Alkalinema sp. FACHB-956: one gene and its partner. The protein of the gene in region 1 interacts with the protein of each later gene in a pairwise test. Links are inferred from orthologs where the notes say so. Each region holds a gene or a part of one and is shown on either strand. Other genes may lie near its edges.

Region 1 (8,354 bases):
GGGTGCAGCGAAGTTGTATCTAGATGTGGTGCCTGTGGCGCAGTCGGGGGAGGCGTTTCACCTGGGTGCTGAGGCTAGCGAGACGGGTGAGGTCGTGGAATATGCCGTGAAGATGGTGCAGTTTCCCCAGGAGACGCTGCTGAGCGAGAGGTTCGATCGCGGGGAACTGACGGAAGCCGACATTGAAGCCCTAGCCAAGCGGTTGGCCGCCTTTCACGCCCAATCCACCACCAATGACTATATCCGCAGCTTTGGCACTGTAGACAAAATTCGCCAAGCCTTTGATGAGAACTACGCCCAAAGTGAAGGTTACATCGATCGGGCACAAACCCAGGCCCAATGGGATGCCACGAAAGCCTATACCGATCGCTTTTTTGTCGATCGGGCCACAGTCTTTGCCGATCGCAGGACAGCGGACAAAATTCGCGAATGCCATGGGGATATCCACCTGCGCAACATTGCCTGCTGGGATGGCGAGATGCTGCTGTTCGATTGCATTGAATTTAACGAGCCCTTCCGCTTTGTGGACACGATGTATGATGTCGGCTTTGTCTGCATGGACTTGGATGCGCGGGGTCGATCGGACTGGGCCAACCTATTGCTGAATACCTACTTGGAGCAGACGGGGGACTACGAAGGCGTGCAGGTGTTGCCGCTGTACCTAAGCCGCCAAGCCTACGTGCGGGCCAAGGTCACTTCGTTTCTGCTAGACGATCCGGCGATTCCCGACGATGTGAAGCAGGCATCAGCCAAGACCGCAGCGGATTACTATCGGCTGGCCTATGACTACACCCAGGCCACCCAGGGTCGGGTGATTGTGATGGCGGGACTGTCGGGATCGGGCAAGAGCACGACGGCCAAGGCGATCGCTCGGCAGCAGGGGGCGATCCACCTACGATCGGATGCGGTGCGCAAGCAGTTGGCGGGGATTCCCGTGGAGCAACGGGGCGGCGATGAGATTTACACCCCGGAGATGACCCAGAAGACCTACGATCGGCTATTGGATCTGGCGTTGCTGTTGGCCGCCCAGGGGCAAACGGTGATTCTGGATGCGAAGTACGATCGGGTGGCCTTGCGGCAGGCGGTGATTGAGCAAACCCAGGCGGCGGGGATTTCGTTGACGATCGTGGCCTGTGAAGCGCCGATGGACGTGCTGCGGGATCGAGTCGCCGCCCGATCGGGGGATATTGCTGATGCGACGGTGGCCGTGCTGGAAGGCCAGTCTTTTGAGGCATTCACAGATTCTGAGCAAGAGTTCGTAAAATCGGTGAACACAACTGAGGATCTGAAGGCACAATTAGAGCTAGCAAATCTCTAGTCTGTGGCTCGTATTTAACTATGGCTCTCCCACCCAATGATGTTCTCTCTAAAGGTTTCGCCGCTGGCATCCAAGTTTGGCTAATTTTTCTGCTAGCGTTTTGGGTGTTGGGGTATCCGGTGCCGCTCAGCATTTTGCTAGGGGCGATCGGAGGGGTGGCCTCGGGGGTGATCATTGCTTGGTGGGAGATTAAAGAGGAGCCAAAGAAGGCGGAGCCTGTAGAGGACGCGAGTCTGGAGGATGTGGCGATCGTGCGGGAAAACCGCCGTCGCTTCCGGACGTTGTCGCGGCGGGCTCGCCGGAAGCAAGAATTCTCCTGGGAATTGCTTTGGGAGCAGGTGCAGTTCTGGAAGCGGATTTAGGTTTGATCGAATCCCCGATCGCTCTATTCTGAACAAGCTTTCGAGGGAGACTGGTTGACGATCGACTGCATCAGCTCTGAGTTGCTGGATGTAGGTGGTTTCTAATTGCGCGATCGCCAGCCATAGTTACCATGAAATCAACCTTCATTCTCTGCTTTTGCAGCCTCTTAATTCTCTTCGTCAATCCGGTGAATGCCGCTCCCTCCAATGCTCCAGCGGCGGTTTCCGAACAGTCCAACTGGCTGAATACAGAGGCCATTCCGCAAATTCTCTCGCAGCTACGTGACACTAACCTCGAAACCCGTAAACCTGCTGTCTACCAGATCGATCGTCTCGATGACCCCGCTAAAATTGCCATCATTCCCGGCCTTACCGACCTGCTGAAAGACCCTAATCTTGGCATTCGAAAGAGTGCGGCTGAGGCGATATATCGTCTGACGATGCGGGAGTCCTGGCAGCCGGATTCCCAAGTTGTGGCGAAGGTGCTGCAAACGATCCAGCCACTTCTGCAAGATTCCGATCGGAATACTCGTTATGGTGCAGCGATCGCACTGGGTTACATGGGCAAAGCCGAGCTAACCTCAGAACTCATCCCCGAACTGATCACCCAGTTAAAAGATACTAATCCCGAGGTTCGCAGTCAGGCCGCTGATGTACTAGGCACGATGGGCGACGCAGCAAAATCTACGGTACCTGAACTCACCCCTCTGCTGAAGGATACCGTTCCCAGTGTTCGTATCAGTATGGTGTCAGCGTTGGGCGCGATCGGGGTAGAAGTCCCAGGCAGCACTTTATTACTTGAGGAAGTGGTCAGGCATGATCCCGATCCAGCGGTTCGTAAAGCAGCACAGGAGGCACTGGATCACTTATACTACGTTGATCATCAAAGGATTAGAGGGTTGTAGGGGCCAAAGGATCAAGGCAAGTTGCTATTGCAGTGTTGTGATGAAATCCAGTTCTTCGTTATTGATATCCAGCACAACAATGCCTTGCTCCTGTAACAAGGGGTTGCTAGGGCTAGCTAAAGTCGCTACGAATTTTCCTGCTGCAATCAGGCTTTGGGCCAACGCTAGGGTTTTGCTGTTCGGGGCGGCGTAGGCAATCAAGATGATGTGTGCGATCGCTCCAATCATTGCATTTCGTTTCGCAGCCAGTTCAGCTGTTATACGAGGATAGCTGGCGCTAAAGGGCGAAATTAGCAATAAGCGATTTGCACCGATCGCCTGTTTTTGCGCTGGGGAGAGACGCATTTGATGAATACTGCGGGCAGGACAATGAATGATCGGTTGGATACCCCGAAGCAAAATTTTGAGGCAGTCTTGTTCGATCGGGGTATGGAAGCCGCTGATAACGGAAATATTGGCATCTCGCAACGCTTGAGCAAGGTCGTAGGTTTTAAGGATGAGGTCACCAGGACATTGCTTAGAACAGAAGAGGGCAAGGGTTTTGGAACAACTGGGCGGCGTAGCATTCTGGGCAAGCAAGTCAAGATTGCCGATCGCAGCCAGCGGTGGCGCAGTTTTAAAAGCAGCACTGGTTTTTAGGGCAATCGGATAGGTGGCATCCTTGGGAAAAAGGGTTTGTAAATTTGGAGTGGGTGCAGACATAAACGTCAGCAGTATTATGAGTTTATCTGCTTTATATAGCAATCCGATCTGATTTATGAGCAGAATTCGGCCTCAAGCCTTACAGCCTCTGGATAGCTCTCTCACGATTCACGTCGGATTGCTATAGAGATATTTAGCATGGTTTTCCTTCAGTCTTTCACAATGTCTTTTGATAAACCAAGTCTTTCCAGATCCCCACTTACCCTGTAGAAGAACAGCAAAACCTGGATCATGGGATAAACCACAGTACTAGTCTAGATATGTAGCGACATGACTATTAATAGTATTGTTCATTGGAACTACAGTCCTTAATTTATTTACTAGAATCGCCGATCGATCCCGATCGGCGATTAACACTTAAACCCAGCAGTCTAAATCAACAACCTAGATATCTAAATCCGCCAGATTCAACTTCGGCCCATAGGTTTCAATAAACTCCCGACGGGGAGCCACCCGATCGCCCATCAACACCGTAAACACCCGATCGGCCTCAGCCGCATCTTCAATTTCCACCTTCTTCAGCGTCCGCGTTTCCGGATTCATCGTCGTTTCCCACAACTGCTGCGGCATCATTTCACCCAACCCTTTAAAGCGTTGAATGTTGTAATTCGCATTGGCCGGAAACTCAGCAATCCGTTGATGCAAATCCCGATCGCTATAGCAATAGTGATGCTGACGCCCCCGCTCCAGCTTGTACAACGGCGGGCAGGCAATATAGACAAACCCGCGATCGACCATTTCCCGCTGATAGCGATAGAAGAACGTTAACAACAACGTCCGAATATGCGCCCCATCCACATCCGCATCGGTCATGATGATGATCCGGTGATAGCGCAACTGCCCCTCATCGAACTCCTCACCCTTAATCCCCAACCCCAGCGCCGTAATCAACGCCTGGATTTCCGTATTCTTGTAGATCTTGGCATCATCGGTCTTCTCAATGTTGAGAATCTTACCCCGCAAAGGCAAAATCGCCTGGAAGCGGCGATCGCGCCCCTGCTTAGCCGATCCACCCGCAGAATCCCCTTCCACGATGTAGATTTCCGACTCCGACGGATCCCGCGAAGCACAATCCGCCAACTTACCCGGCAACGTCGAAGACTCCAGCACCGACTTCCGCCGCACTAGCTCCCGTGCCCGCCGTGCAGCTTCCGCTGCGTTAAAGGCCTGAATCGCCTTTTCCAGGATCGTATCCGCCACCTGGGGCCGAAACTCCAAATACTCCGTCAACACTTCATTGACCAGGGAATCCACAATTCCCCGCACTTCCGTATTGCCCAACTTCGTCTTGGTTTGGCCTTCAAATTCCGGATCCGGCACCTTCACGGAAATCACCGCCGTCAGCCCTTCTCGGATATTTTCCCCCGCCAAATTGGGGGTATTTTCCTTCAGTTTGCCGCGCTTACGAGCCACGTTGTTCAGCGTCCGGGTCAGCACCGCCTTCAAGCCCTCTAGGTGCGTCCCCCCATCGATCGTACGAATGTTGTTGGCAAAACCCAGAATGTTGTCACTATAGGCGTCAACACACCACTGCATCGCCACTTCCACCTGCACGTTATTCCGCTCAGCGTTAATGTAGATAATTTCCTCGTGCAGCGACTGCTTTTCGCGGTTCATGTAGGTAACATACTCGCGGATCCCCCCTTCATAGAAGTAGGTTTCGCTGTGGGGCTGGCCATCCTTCAGCGCCTTTTCCCGCTCATCGATAAAGATGATTCTGACGCCCCCATTCAGGTAAGCCAACTCCCGCAGACGCCCCGAAAGCGTGTTGTATTCAAACTCGATCGTCTCAGTGAAAATCGAGACATCAGGCATGAAGCGCACGGACGTTCCCGTCTTATTGCCCGCCCCATCTTGAACCATTAGCTCAGTCTTAGGAATACCCCGTTCGTAGCGTTGGGTATGCACCTTCTTATTGCGCCAGACGGTCACTTCCACCCAGTCCGAGAGCGCATTCACCACGGAAATCCCCACCCCGTGCAAGCCCCCAGAGACCTTGTAGCCACCATCCCCAAACTTCCCACCGGCGTGCAGGATGGTCAGCACGGTTTCCAAGGCAGATTTCCCCGTCTTCGGGTGCAGATCCGTGGGAATCCCCCGGCCATCATCCGTCACCGACACCGAGCCATCGGCATGGATGACCACATCAATATTTTTGCAATACCCTGCCAAAGCTTCGTCTACGGAGTTGTCCACAACCTCGTAAACTAGGTGATGCAACCCCCGAGGGCCGGTACTCCCGATATACATCCCTGGGCGTTTCCGCACAGGCTCCAGCCCCTCTAGGACTTGGATCTGTTGAGCGCCATAGTTGTTAGTCATGGGTGACGTTCTCCGTCTGGGCAGGTTTAACGTGGGTTAACTGGGTTGCACTGGATGCCAATGACTCAGTTTTCCTGAAGGGATGGCAGGTTTCCTGGGACTCCAGTGAAGTGCTATCCACAATCCAGAACCATATTGTCCAGAACAATTCAGTTGCAGCCGATTCAATATAACAAATATCACCTAAATTTTAACACAAAAGGCTTGCAGGCGATTTTAGAGCCATCTCACGACAGGTTTATGACAGGGATCGATTCAGCTCAATTACCATCTATAGATGCCCCGGAAAACCAACTTGGGCAACCCCGATCGCACGACCGATCGCACCGTCTTTTTAGTAATGCAATTGTACCAGATTTAGAAGTGCCAAACTGGATAGTCCCCGGCCTACTCGTGATCTGCGGTGCAACGGCTTCCGGTAAGTCAGGACTGGCGATCGCGATCGCCCAACGGCTGAATTCCCTGATTATTAGCGCAGATTCGCGGCAAGTGTATCGAGAGTTTAGCATTGGAACCGCAAAACCGAGCATCGAAGATCAAAAACAAGTGCCCCATGCATTGATCGACGTTTGCGACCCCACGGAAACCCTGACGGTGGCGGATTTTCAGGCGCGGGTGAATCAAGTATTGACTGACTGGGGCCGATCGCACCCAACCCCCTGGCCACTGTTGGTCGGCGGCACCGGACTATACATTAAGTCCATCACACGCGGGATGCAGATTCCCCGAGTTGCTCCCCAGCCGCAACTGCGATCGCAATTGGTCAACCTCGGTCAGCCTTGGTGCTATGCCTTACTGCAACAGGTGGATCCGATCGCGGCGACCAAAATCCACGCCAATGATACCGTACGCACCCTGCGGGCCTTAGAGGTGTATTACGTCACGGGCCACCCCATTACAGAGCAACAGGGCGAGCATCCCCCCGCCTATCCCATTTTGCAGATTGGCTTGGAATCCGCACAGATTGACGATCGGATCCGGTGCCGAACCCAGCAGATGTTTGCCCAGGGCTTTGGGGAAGAGGTGAAGCAATTAGTGGAGAAATACGGGGACGCGCTGCCGTTGTTGAATACCCTGGGTTACCAAGAAGTGCGGCAATACTTGCAAGGTAAGATTTCCCTCACTGAAGCAGAGGATTTGACGGTGTTGCACACCCGCCAGTTTGCCAAACGCCAACGCACCTGGTTTCGGGCCTATCCTGAGGTGGAATGGTTTGATGCCGATGCCCCGGATCTCGTCGAACAGGTGTGGCAGCGGGTACAAGGCTTTATGACCCAGGCGAACACGCAGACTAATACGCCGACTAATGCTTCGACTAACCCAGCGATCTAGCACCATTAACAACACAAAATTAAACTAAATTGACAATTAGTTAAGCGCGTCACAAATTTTCTGAAAAGCCAAGCTAGAGTGAAAACACATTGCTAGTGCTGGGGTGGAAGAATCATGGCACAAAATTGGTCGCTAAATGCTGTGCGGGTCTTCGTATCGGATATCGAGAATGCCAAGATTTTTTACTGCGACATGCTGGGGTGGGTGCCGAAGGAGGATGGGCGAGCTAACGGATTTCTCCTGTTTGATGTGGGAGCCGTGCAACTGGTAGTGGAAACCGTGGATGTGGAGGCGCAACAAGCCTGGAAACTAGCCGGTCGTTTCACAGGCGTGTCCTTTGAGGTGGAGGATGTTCGGGCGCTGTATGAAAGCCTCGTGCGCAAAGGGGTAGAGTTTGTCAGCAAACCCGAAGCGAAAGATTGGGGTGGAGTTGTTGCTAGCTTTGTGGATCCCGATCGCAATGGTATTACTATTTTTTCTGCTGCTAAATAAGACCGCGCTTTTCGGTAAACGCTTGTCAGTAGATGATTGTAGATAGAGGCTTTTCGGTAAACGATTGTCGGTGAATGCTTGTCGGCAAACAATTGGTGAATGCTTGTCGGTAAACGATTGTAGATGTCGTTTCCAATTGATTGCTGAAGTGATTCACAAAACTGATGTCAAAAAAAATACGATCGTGTCTTCTTTTACAAGAAAACCACGATCGTAAAGTCATTTGAGCGACGAATTTGGAACAAGGTGAAATGAGTTAACGCGATCGCCCCTGCAAAGTCCTCTCAGCCGTTAGATCAGCCTACAATGCTCGATCCGCCAGCCCTCGACCTCTGCATTCAGCAGTCATCCTGTCGCGTTCTAAAGATTATGCAGGATTGCATCTAACCTGCAATGCTGAATTCAGGCCATTGCCCAACTTGTATCCAGCAAATTTGGGAGATGAATCCCAAGTTTAACCGAGTCCCTTGTCGATCGTCGCAGTGGGCTTGTTTACCTGGTTAGCTTAACTAGCTCGTTCAACCCAACTGACTAGTTCAACCCAACTGACTAGTTCAACCCAACTTGGCCCCGGTTATACACCGCGCGGTAAACATCCCCTTCGATCTGGTTTAAGGAACCGACGGTATCCGTAGACAGGCCCAGGCCAGAGGCATAACGGCTAGTCATGCATTGTTTCCGGTTGCGCAGATTTTGCCGTTGGTTGACCATCAAAGCGCGAGCACGTTCTTGAGTAGACATTTACTTTTCTCCTTGCTTCTGTATCCTAAGCTTACTATAACAGTTGAAAAACTGTATCGAAAAGTACAGAACGATACAATTAAGCATTTTATTTTCTTCTGGCTTACAGCAAAAAGATTAATTTTGCTTATAATACAGCTCTTCAGCGGTGAAAACGGACGAATGGATCCTACTTGGAGG
Region 2 (7,336 bases), on another replicon or contig:
CCGCCAGGAAAATGATTTGATGGAACGGATGGAACGGGCGATCGCCAATGGACAATCGATCCTGCTGCCCGTTTCTCCCTTTGGGTTGGCCCAGGAATTACTGATGCTGTTGCGCAGCCACTATCTGTTTTCGGGGCGCAATTTGGATATTTGGGTGGAAGGACAGGTGGCGCAGGGCTGTGATGCGTATTTGGAGTTGTTGCCCCATTTGCCTGCCCCGGTACAGAATTTTGCCCAGTATCAACCGCTCTTTTGGGACGATCGGATTTCGCCTCGGGTGCGTCGCCTCAGTCCAGATCAGCGATCGCGGCTGGGGCAGGAACCTTGCATTGTGCTGACGGATGCGATTTCTGAATTAGCCGAATTTTGCCAGCCCCATACATCTTGGCTAATCTTGCTGCCGCAACACCAAGATCTCCGCTTAGATTGGCTCAGTTCGGAGGTGGTGGCGGACGTGTCATTGGAGGCCGCGACGGTGACCGTGGAAACGTATCTGTTAGCGGAACATTCCGATGGCCTGGGGGCGGTGCAATTAATCCATAATTTGCGACCGCAGCATGTGGTATTCATCCATGGAGCACTCCAAGCACTGCACGATCTGGCGGGATTGGATGAATTGAGCAGTCGTTATAAGCTCCATATTCCATCGCCGGGAACGCTCGTTGAGTTTGCGATCGGTGAGCAATTTCTGCAACCGGAAGCGCCGGAGCTAAGCTATGAGGGCGAAGTTGCGGAAACCCAAGAATCGATCGTAATTACATTACCCGAGTCAATGACGAGTGATCCACGTTGGCGAATGCTGAGTGATACGGGCTTAGTTGAAGCCCGCTGGCAGGGAGAACAGTTGATTTTGCGCGGGATTACGCAACGGGAGTTACGCAGCGAAAACATCGAGCAGAAATTGGAATCCGTCGATCGGGATTGTTGTATTAACTGTCGGTATTACCAAAACCAACGCTGTAGTAATCGACGATCACCGTTGTTTAACTTCCGGGTGACACCGGATGGCTACTGTCCTGTGTTTGCTGCAATGACGGATTGAAACGCGGCAAGGGGCGGGGGCAAGGGGTTCGATCACCGATCACTTCTGGTGCAGGAGGCACTAACGTAAACGCCAGTCATGCAGCACTCAGGCTTAACAACTATAACGAAGGCAAGGCTGAAGGGTGGCTAAAACAGAGTCGCGCAAGGAGGCAAAATCATAGCCCCCTTCCAACCCAAACACGATCTTGGAAGTCAGATCCAAACATTGTTGAGTGAACCAACCATAATCCTCCGGAAGTAGGGCTGTATCGGATAAGGGATCATCCTGGTTGGCATCATAGCCCGCGCTGACAATTAACAAATCTGGGGCAAAATTTCTCAAGAACGGCATGACTTGCTGCTCAAAGGCGGCGGTGTACTGGGCTATGTCATTGCCTGCTTGCATGGGAATGTTCAGGACGTTGTCGTGGAATCCGCGTTCCGTTTTACGACCTGTGCCGGGGTAGTGGGGAAATTCATGCAAAGAACAATAGGCAATCTGGGGATTAGATTCCACAATCTCTTGGGTGCCGTTCCCGTGATGCACATCCCAATCGAGAATGGCGACCCGATCGCACCCTTCAAATAAGGCATAATTCGCCGCGATCGCAGCATTACTAAATACGCAGAACCCCATCCCCCGATGGGCAATGGCGTGATGGCCGGGGGGCCGAGCCAACACAAAAACAGGCTTGCCAGTATTTAATGCATGGTTGACGCCATCGAGCCATGCATTCACCGCCAGCATAGCCACTTCATAGGTCGCGGGAGAAGCGGGGGTATCTGCATCAATTTGTCCGCCACCGTCCTTGCAGAGTTCTCTGACGGCTTCAATGTAGTGCTGGGTGTGGATTTTCTGAATCCAGGACAAGGGCGATCGAACATCGATGGGGGTTGGTTCCCGCCATTCAATTTGGTCTGCCCAGGATGCTGCCTGAATTCCTGAGCGAATGACCGTTAAGCGCTCTGGCTTTTCAGGATGGAAGGTTCCAGTTTCGTGGTGTAAAAAGCGATCGGAGTAGATGACTGGCAGCATAGTTCAAGTTTGGGCGAAGCTAAAATTTGGACAAAGCTAAAATTTGGGCGAAGCTAAAATTTTCGTCAAGCTCAGGCTTGGAGTGCGGCTTATTTGTTGCGGCTTATTTGTCAGGATAACGCGAATTTTGGAGAGAGTGACTCTCAGAATCATGGAGCCTGCTGAGCTGGGCGATCGGTTCACCAATCAATTCACACTGGGAAAAGACCGATCGCCGGGAGGAACCCTAAAATTATCTGTAAAGAAAGATTGCTGATTTGTAAAAAAGTATCTTGACCCGAATCCATCACCCAGCAGAGATCGTATTCTGAGTATTCATCCCTCCGTAGAGAGAGGGATGGAGTGGACGTTGGTTGCAGGCGTTAAGTGCAGGCGAGGGGCTAGGACTAGCCGCTAGTGCTCGCTAATGGCTGCTGGGTACGTTCTGAATGAGACAACACAACGAATGACTTCGCACAGCATGTTTGACCTCGCTGGGGTTTGCTCAAGCGTCTCGATATTGCTGCATATGACTCGGTTTGCTGGATACGAACGGTTTGAATAGTTGGAATGGTTTGGTCCTTGCTTCGGGCTTAGGAGTCACACGATGACTCCAAAACTTTCGATTTGCAGAATCCCATCTGCATAACTAGAACAAGTTGCCCCTGTAAATGACTGTACCTGTTCAAGGCGATCGCGGCCCCCTTTGATCCTCTGTTGGAGTTAAGCTCTATGCGTAAATATTCTTCCTCTGAAGCCGATTTAAAAGTATTGCTGGTATTTGTTGTCATTAGTGGATTGTGTCTGTCGGGAACGGCTATGATGTCTGCGGTCAACCTGACAACCTTGGAGACTCGATCCTTCACGCAGAATTTAATGAGTTGGCGTTAAGTGTTAATTTAAGTTTTCAATAAGGTCTCAATTTTTAAACCCATGATAAGGCGATCGTCTCGGTCGCCTTTTTGCTGGAATTGTGTTGCTTTTATGAGGTAGCCCATGGCAGGAATCGTCACATCTCGCGCGGTTGAGCGGGGGCTACGATCGTGGAATAAGAAGGTTCTCAGAAAACGGACATTACCAGCCCTAGGGGCTTGGCTGTATGACCCGCGCCAGGGGCTTGGCTAGAAAGCTGGATCAGCAACTATTGGCTGCTGGGTATGGGTTTTATGAATGAATAATTAAATGTTGCTCTCTCATGAACGGCAACGTAGTGCGGGATTTTATAAATCAACTAAGGATTATCTTTTTACAACTTTAGAATTAGCTGAAGTAAAGCTGAGGCAAAAAAATGAAAATGCTAAAATCAATTAATATAAAACACTAAAAAATAATGAGTCGTAGAAGACCTCTAATGCCTCTCGTGGAAAGTCCTCCAAAGTCGCAATTGACTTGGGTTTGAGCGGCCTCTCAAAGTGCTGATTTTGTGCTAAAATTGATGAGTCAAGTTGCCCCCAGTCGGTTATAATTAATCGCCCGGTCTGGGTATCACAAAAATTGCTGCTTTTGGAGTATTTCACGCTATGACCTTTTCTCAAGAGCCGCCGAACGAGGAGCGCATTGTTCCGACTGATTTGCGTAACGAGATGCAGCGGTCTTACCTGGAATACGCCATGAGCGTGATTGTGGGCCGTGCGTTGCCAGATGCTCGAGATGGCCTCAAGCCTGTGCACCGCCGGATTCTCTATGCCATGCATGAATTGGGGCTAACCCACGATCGCCCCTTCCGGAAATGCGCCCGTGTGGTCGGGGAAGTACTGGGTAAGTACCACCCCCACGGAGACACGGCGGTCTATGATGCCTTGGTGCGGATGGCCCAGGATTTCTCCATGCGATCGCCGTTGATTGATGGCCATGGAAACTTTGGTTCGATCGACAATGACCCTCCCGCAGCTATGCGGTACACGGAGTCGCGGCTGACTGCGCTGACGATGAATGCCCTGTTGCAGGATATCGAATCGGAAACCGTTGATTTTGCTGATAACTTTGATGGATCTCAGCAAGAACCCACTGTATTGCCATCTCGGATCCCTCAGTTATTACTCAACGGGTCTGCTGGAATTGCGGTTGGGATGGCGACCAACATTCCCCCCCACAATCTGGGTGAGTTGATTGATGGGTTGGTTGCAATGATTCACAATCCAGAGATTACCGATGCTGGGTTGATGGAATATATCCTAGGCCCTGACTTCCCGACGGGAGCGTTAATTGTTGGGAAATCGGGGATTCGAGAAGCCTACACCAGTGGTCGTGGCTCCATTACCATGCGGGGAGTCGCCAGCATCGAAACGATCGAACGGCGGGGTGCACCGGATAAGGATGCCATCATCGTCACGGAATTGCCCTACCAAACCAACAAGGCTGCGTTAATTGAAAAAATTGCGGAGCTGGTCAATGACAAGAAATTGGAAGGTATTTCCGACATTCGCGATGAAAGCGATCGGGATGGGATGCGGATCGTCATTGAACTGAAGCGGGATGCCTATCCTCGGGTGGTGTTGAATAATCTCTATAAGCAAACTCCCCTCCAGAATACCTTTGGGGCAAATATGCTGGCTTTGGTGAATAACGAGCCGCAAACCCTAACTCTGCGGGCGTTCCTAAAAACCTTCCTCGACTTCCGGGTTGAAACCATTACCCGTCGTACCCGCTATCTGCTGCGTAAAGCCGAAGAGCGGGATCACCTGTTGCAGGGCTTGCTGACAGCCTTGGCCAATCTGGATGCCATTATCGATCTGATTCGCCATGCTGCCGATGCTGCGATCGCCAAGCAGGAACTCATCGACACTTACAACTTGTCTGAGAATCAATCCGATGCAATTTTGCAAATGCAATTGCGCCGCTTAACTGCCTTGGAAGCAGAAAAGATCCAGAAAGAACATGAGGACTTGCAACGGCAAATTATTGACTTGCAAGACATCCTAGCGAAGCGAGAACGGATTCTGGCAATCATTGAAGAAGAAGTTAGTGAACTCAAGAAAGTCCATGCGACTCCTCGTCGAACTCACATCGAGCAGGGCGAAGATGAGTTAATGGATGAGGATTTGATCGCCAATGAAAAATCGATCATCCTGATTACAGAACAGGGATACGTCAAACGGATGCCTGTCGATTCCTTTGAAGCCCAAAGCCGCAACACTCGGGGCAAAGCTGGGGCCAAAATGAAGGAAGATGATGCGGTTGATCACTTTGTCACTTGTTGTGATCACGATGTGGTGATGATGTTCAGCGATCGTGGTGTGGTCTATGCCATTAAGGCGTACCAAATTCCCACCTGTTCCCGGACGGCGCGGGGCACCCCGATCGTGCAACTCCTGCAAGTCACCCACGAGGAAAAGATCACCTCTGTCGTCCCAGTGAGCGAGTTCCGGGATGATGTTTATCTAGTGATGCTGACCCAAAAGGGCTTCATTAAAAAGACGGTACTGTCTGCCTTTAGCAACATTCGGGCCAATGGGTTGATTGCCATTTCCCTCGAAGAGGGGGATCAGCTGCGCTGGGTACGGCTAGCAACGGTGCACGACAGTATTATCCTCGGGTCGAGCCAAGGTCGCGCGATTCACTTCCGGGTGAATAACGATCAGTTACGCCCATTGGGTCGCGCGACCCGTGGGGTACGATCGATGAACCTCAAAGAGGGCGATCGCTTGGTCGGCATGGCGATCGTCTCCAGCCAAATTCTTGCGGAACAGGCCGCCCTGTTGGAAGCGGATAGTGATGATGACTCCGAGGAACTGACTGACGGCAAAAACCAGGGGCCTTGGATTTTGGTAGTGACCACAGGGGGCTTGGGCAAACGGGTGCCCGTGGGACAGTTCCGCCTACAAAATCGTGGCGGGATGGGCATCATTGCCACCAAATTCCGTAAGAAAGGGGATACCTTGTCGGCCTTGACCATGGTGAACGAAGGGGAGGAACTGATGCTTGTGACGAACCGGGGAATCATCATTCGTCAAGCCGTGGATGCCATTTCCGCCCAATCTCGTCCAGCAACGGGTGTGCGGTTGCAGCGGCTGGATGAGGATGATGCAATTACTGCGGTGGCTGTGGTGCCGGTGAGTGGAGAGGTGACCGACGAGGATGATGAAACGAGTGGAATGGCGGAGACTGACTAGTCAATTCCGTTCACAAATACTCATCAATCAGTACTCATCACAAGTACCTATCAACCTAAGAACCCAGTAAAACCACTAGCCAAACGGAGGGAGGCATAGCGCTGCCCCTCTTTTTGTTGTTTGAATTGGGGGAGTCAACGATGAAGGCGCAAGCTGAATTCTAAATGTGACATGAGTTCGATAAATTCGTGGTGAGGCGCGATCGTCGGGGCTGCTCCGCAGCGAAGATCGGGGAACTTCTCCCCTCAAGGCGGTTTGCTCTGGCTCAGATGCCTATATGATTTAAACGCATTGCCCAAATTGATGAAAATCTATTGCCTTAAGGGATGGTGGGTTTGCAATCTTCCAAATGCTCGGCTTGATATGGGAATTGTTCTCACAATAGAAATTGCCATCATCGCATGTAGTTTTATAAATAAAAGCTAAGGATTGTAAATATGTAATCTGCGTTACATCTACTTGTATAAATTTTTAGTTGAAGTGGATTACTTTAATATTCTTTATATAAGGTTTATAGAAATGTTGCACTCTTCACAAGTTCTCCACGATCGATCCCTAATCTCTAGTCTCAGTCAGAGTGAGCCGATCGACCGAGGTAAGGGAGTCTGTGCATGTCTGCAATCTATTTGCTGGTTCATCGTGTGCTAGAAATGGGCTATCTCTCGAAGGAGCATGAGGGACAGCTTCGTCGTCTTGTGGGTCAAGGGTGCAATGGAGATGACCTGGAAGCCGTTGTCATGCTAAAGCAGGCATTGGTGTTTGGGCATGTAAAGCGGCAGCAGGTCAAGCGATCGCAGTAGATTAGATTAAAATTGACGACTTTTACGAGTAACTTGTAAATTTGCCGTAACGGCTACAGTTCTCGTTACAGTGAGTCGCTATGGTCGGCTTTTGTCTTCTAGGGGTGTAAAGACCAATCTGAAAAACGGTCACGCTAGGGACTGTGACTACTGGATTAGCATATCAATCAAGTTTCCGGGTTAGATTTCCAGGGTTCTGCTCCTAAATGCCGAGCTTGACTCAGCGCTTGACTCAGCACAAAACCCAATTCCACATCATCAGGGAACACCATCTATTGCAAGATGTGTCTTGACTAACAGATGTTTTGACTAAGAAGCATCTTGACTAATACTTAGCTAATCCAAAGTATCTCGAATCCAAAGCATCTCGAATCCAAAGTGTCTCG

What was found. Proteins that work in one complex are often made in the same cells at the same time.
Region 2: the proteins of gyrB (region 1) and gyrA interact in binary tests that used the Escherichia coli proteins (3 or more experiments, as listed by UniProt). The link is inferred for Alkalinema sp. FACHB-956 from one-to-one orthologs.

The regions. Positions count from the first base shown.
Region 1 is NZ_JACJRC010000002.1:82,573-90,926, reverse strand. The notes cover bases 3,141-6,013. They hold gyrB (DNA topoisomerase (ATP-hydrolyzing) subunit B), read right to left. Parts: upstream 5,610-6,013; coding sequence 3,672-5,609; downstream 3,141-3,671. Other genes in these bases: miaA (tRNA (adenosine(37)-N6)-dimethylallyltransferase MiaA), read left to right, coding at 5,850-6,013; H6G21_RS03795 (DNA-processing protein DprA), read right to left, coding at 3,141-3,287. Also shown: H6G21_RS03810 (bifunctional aminoglycoside phosphotransferase/ATP-binding protein), read left to right, coding at 1-1,318; H6G21_RS03805 (hypothetical protein), read left to right, coding at 1,339-1,680; H6G21_RS03800 (HEAT repeat domain-containing protein), read left to right, coding at 1,812-2,585; more of H6G21_RS03795, read right to left, coding at 2,610-3,140; more of miaA, read left to right, coding at 6,014-6,941; H6G21_RS03775 (VOC family protein), read left to right, coding at 7,056-7,433; H6G21_RS03770 (hypothetical protein), read right to left, coding at 7,983-8,174. UniProt on the Escherichia coli protein: DNA gyrase negatively supercoils closed circular double-stranded DNA in an ATP-dependent manner to maintain chromosomes in an underwound state.
Region 2 is NZ_JACJRC010000004.1:47,310-54,645, reverse strand. Bases 3,211-6,354 are described here. They hold gyrA (DNA gyrase subunit A), read left to right. Parts: upstream 3,211-3,558; coding sequence 3,559-6,150; downstream 6,151-6,354. Outside these bases: H6G21_RS07210 (MBL fold metallo-hydrolase), read left to right, coding at 1-1,042; H6G21_RS07205 (histone deacetylase), read right to left, coding at 1,136-2,059; H6G21_RS07200 (hypothetical protein), read left to right, coding at 2,771-2,929; H6G21_RS25980 (hypothetical protein), read left to right, coding at 3,035-3,163; H6G21_RS07190 (hypothetical protein), read left to right, coding at 6,762-6,950. UniProt on the Escherichia coli protein: A type II topoisomerase that negatively supercoils closed circular double-stranded (ds) DNA in an ATP-dependent manner to maintain chromosomes in an underwound state.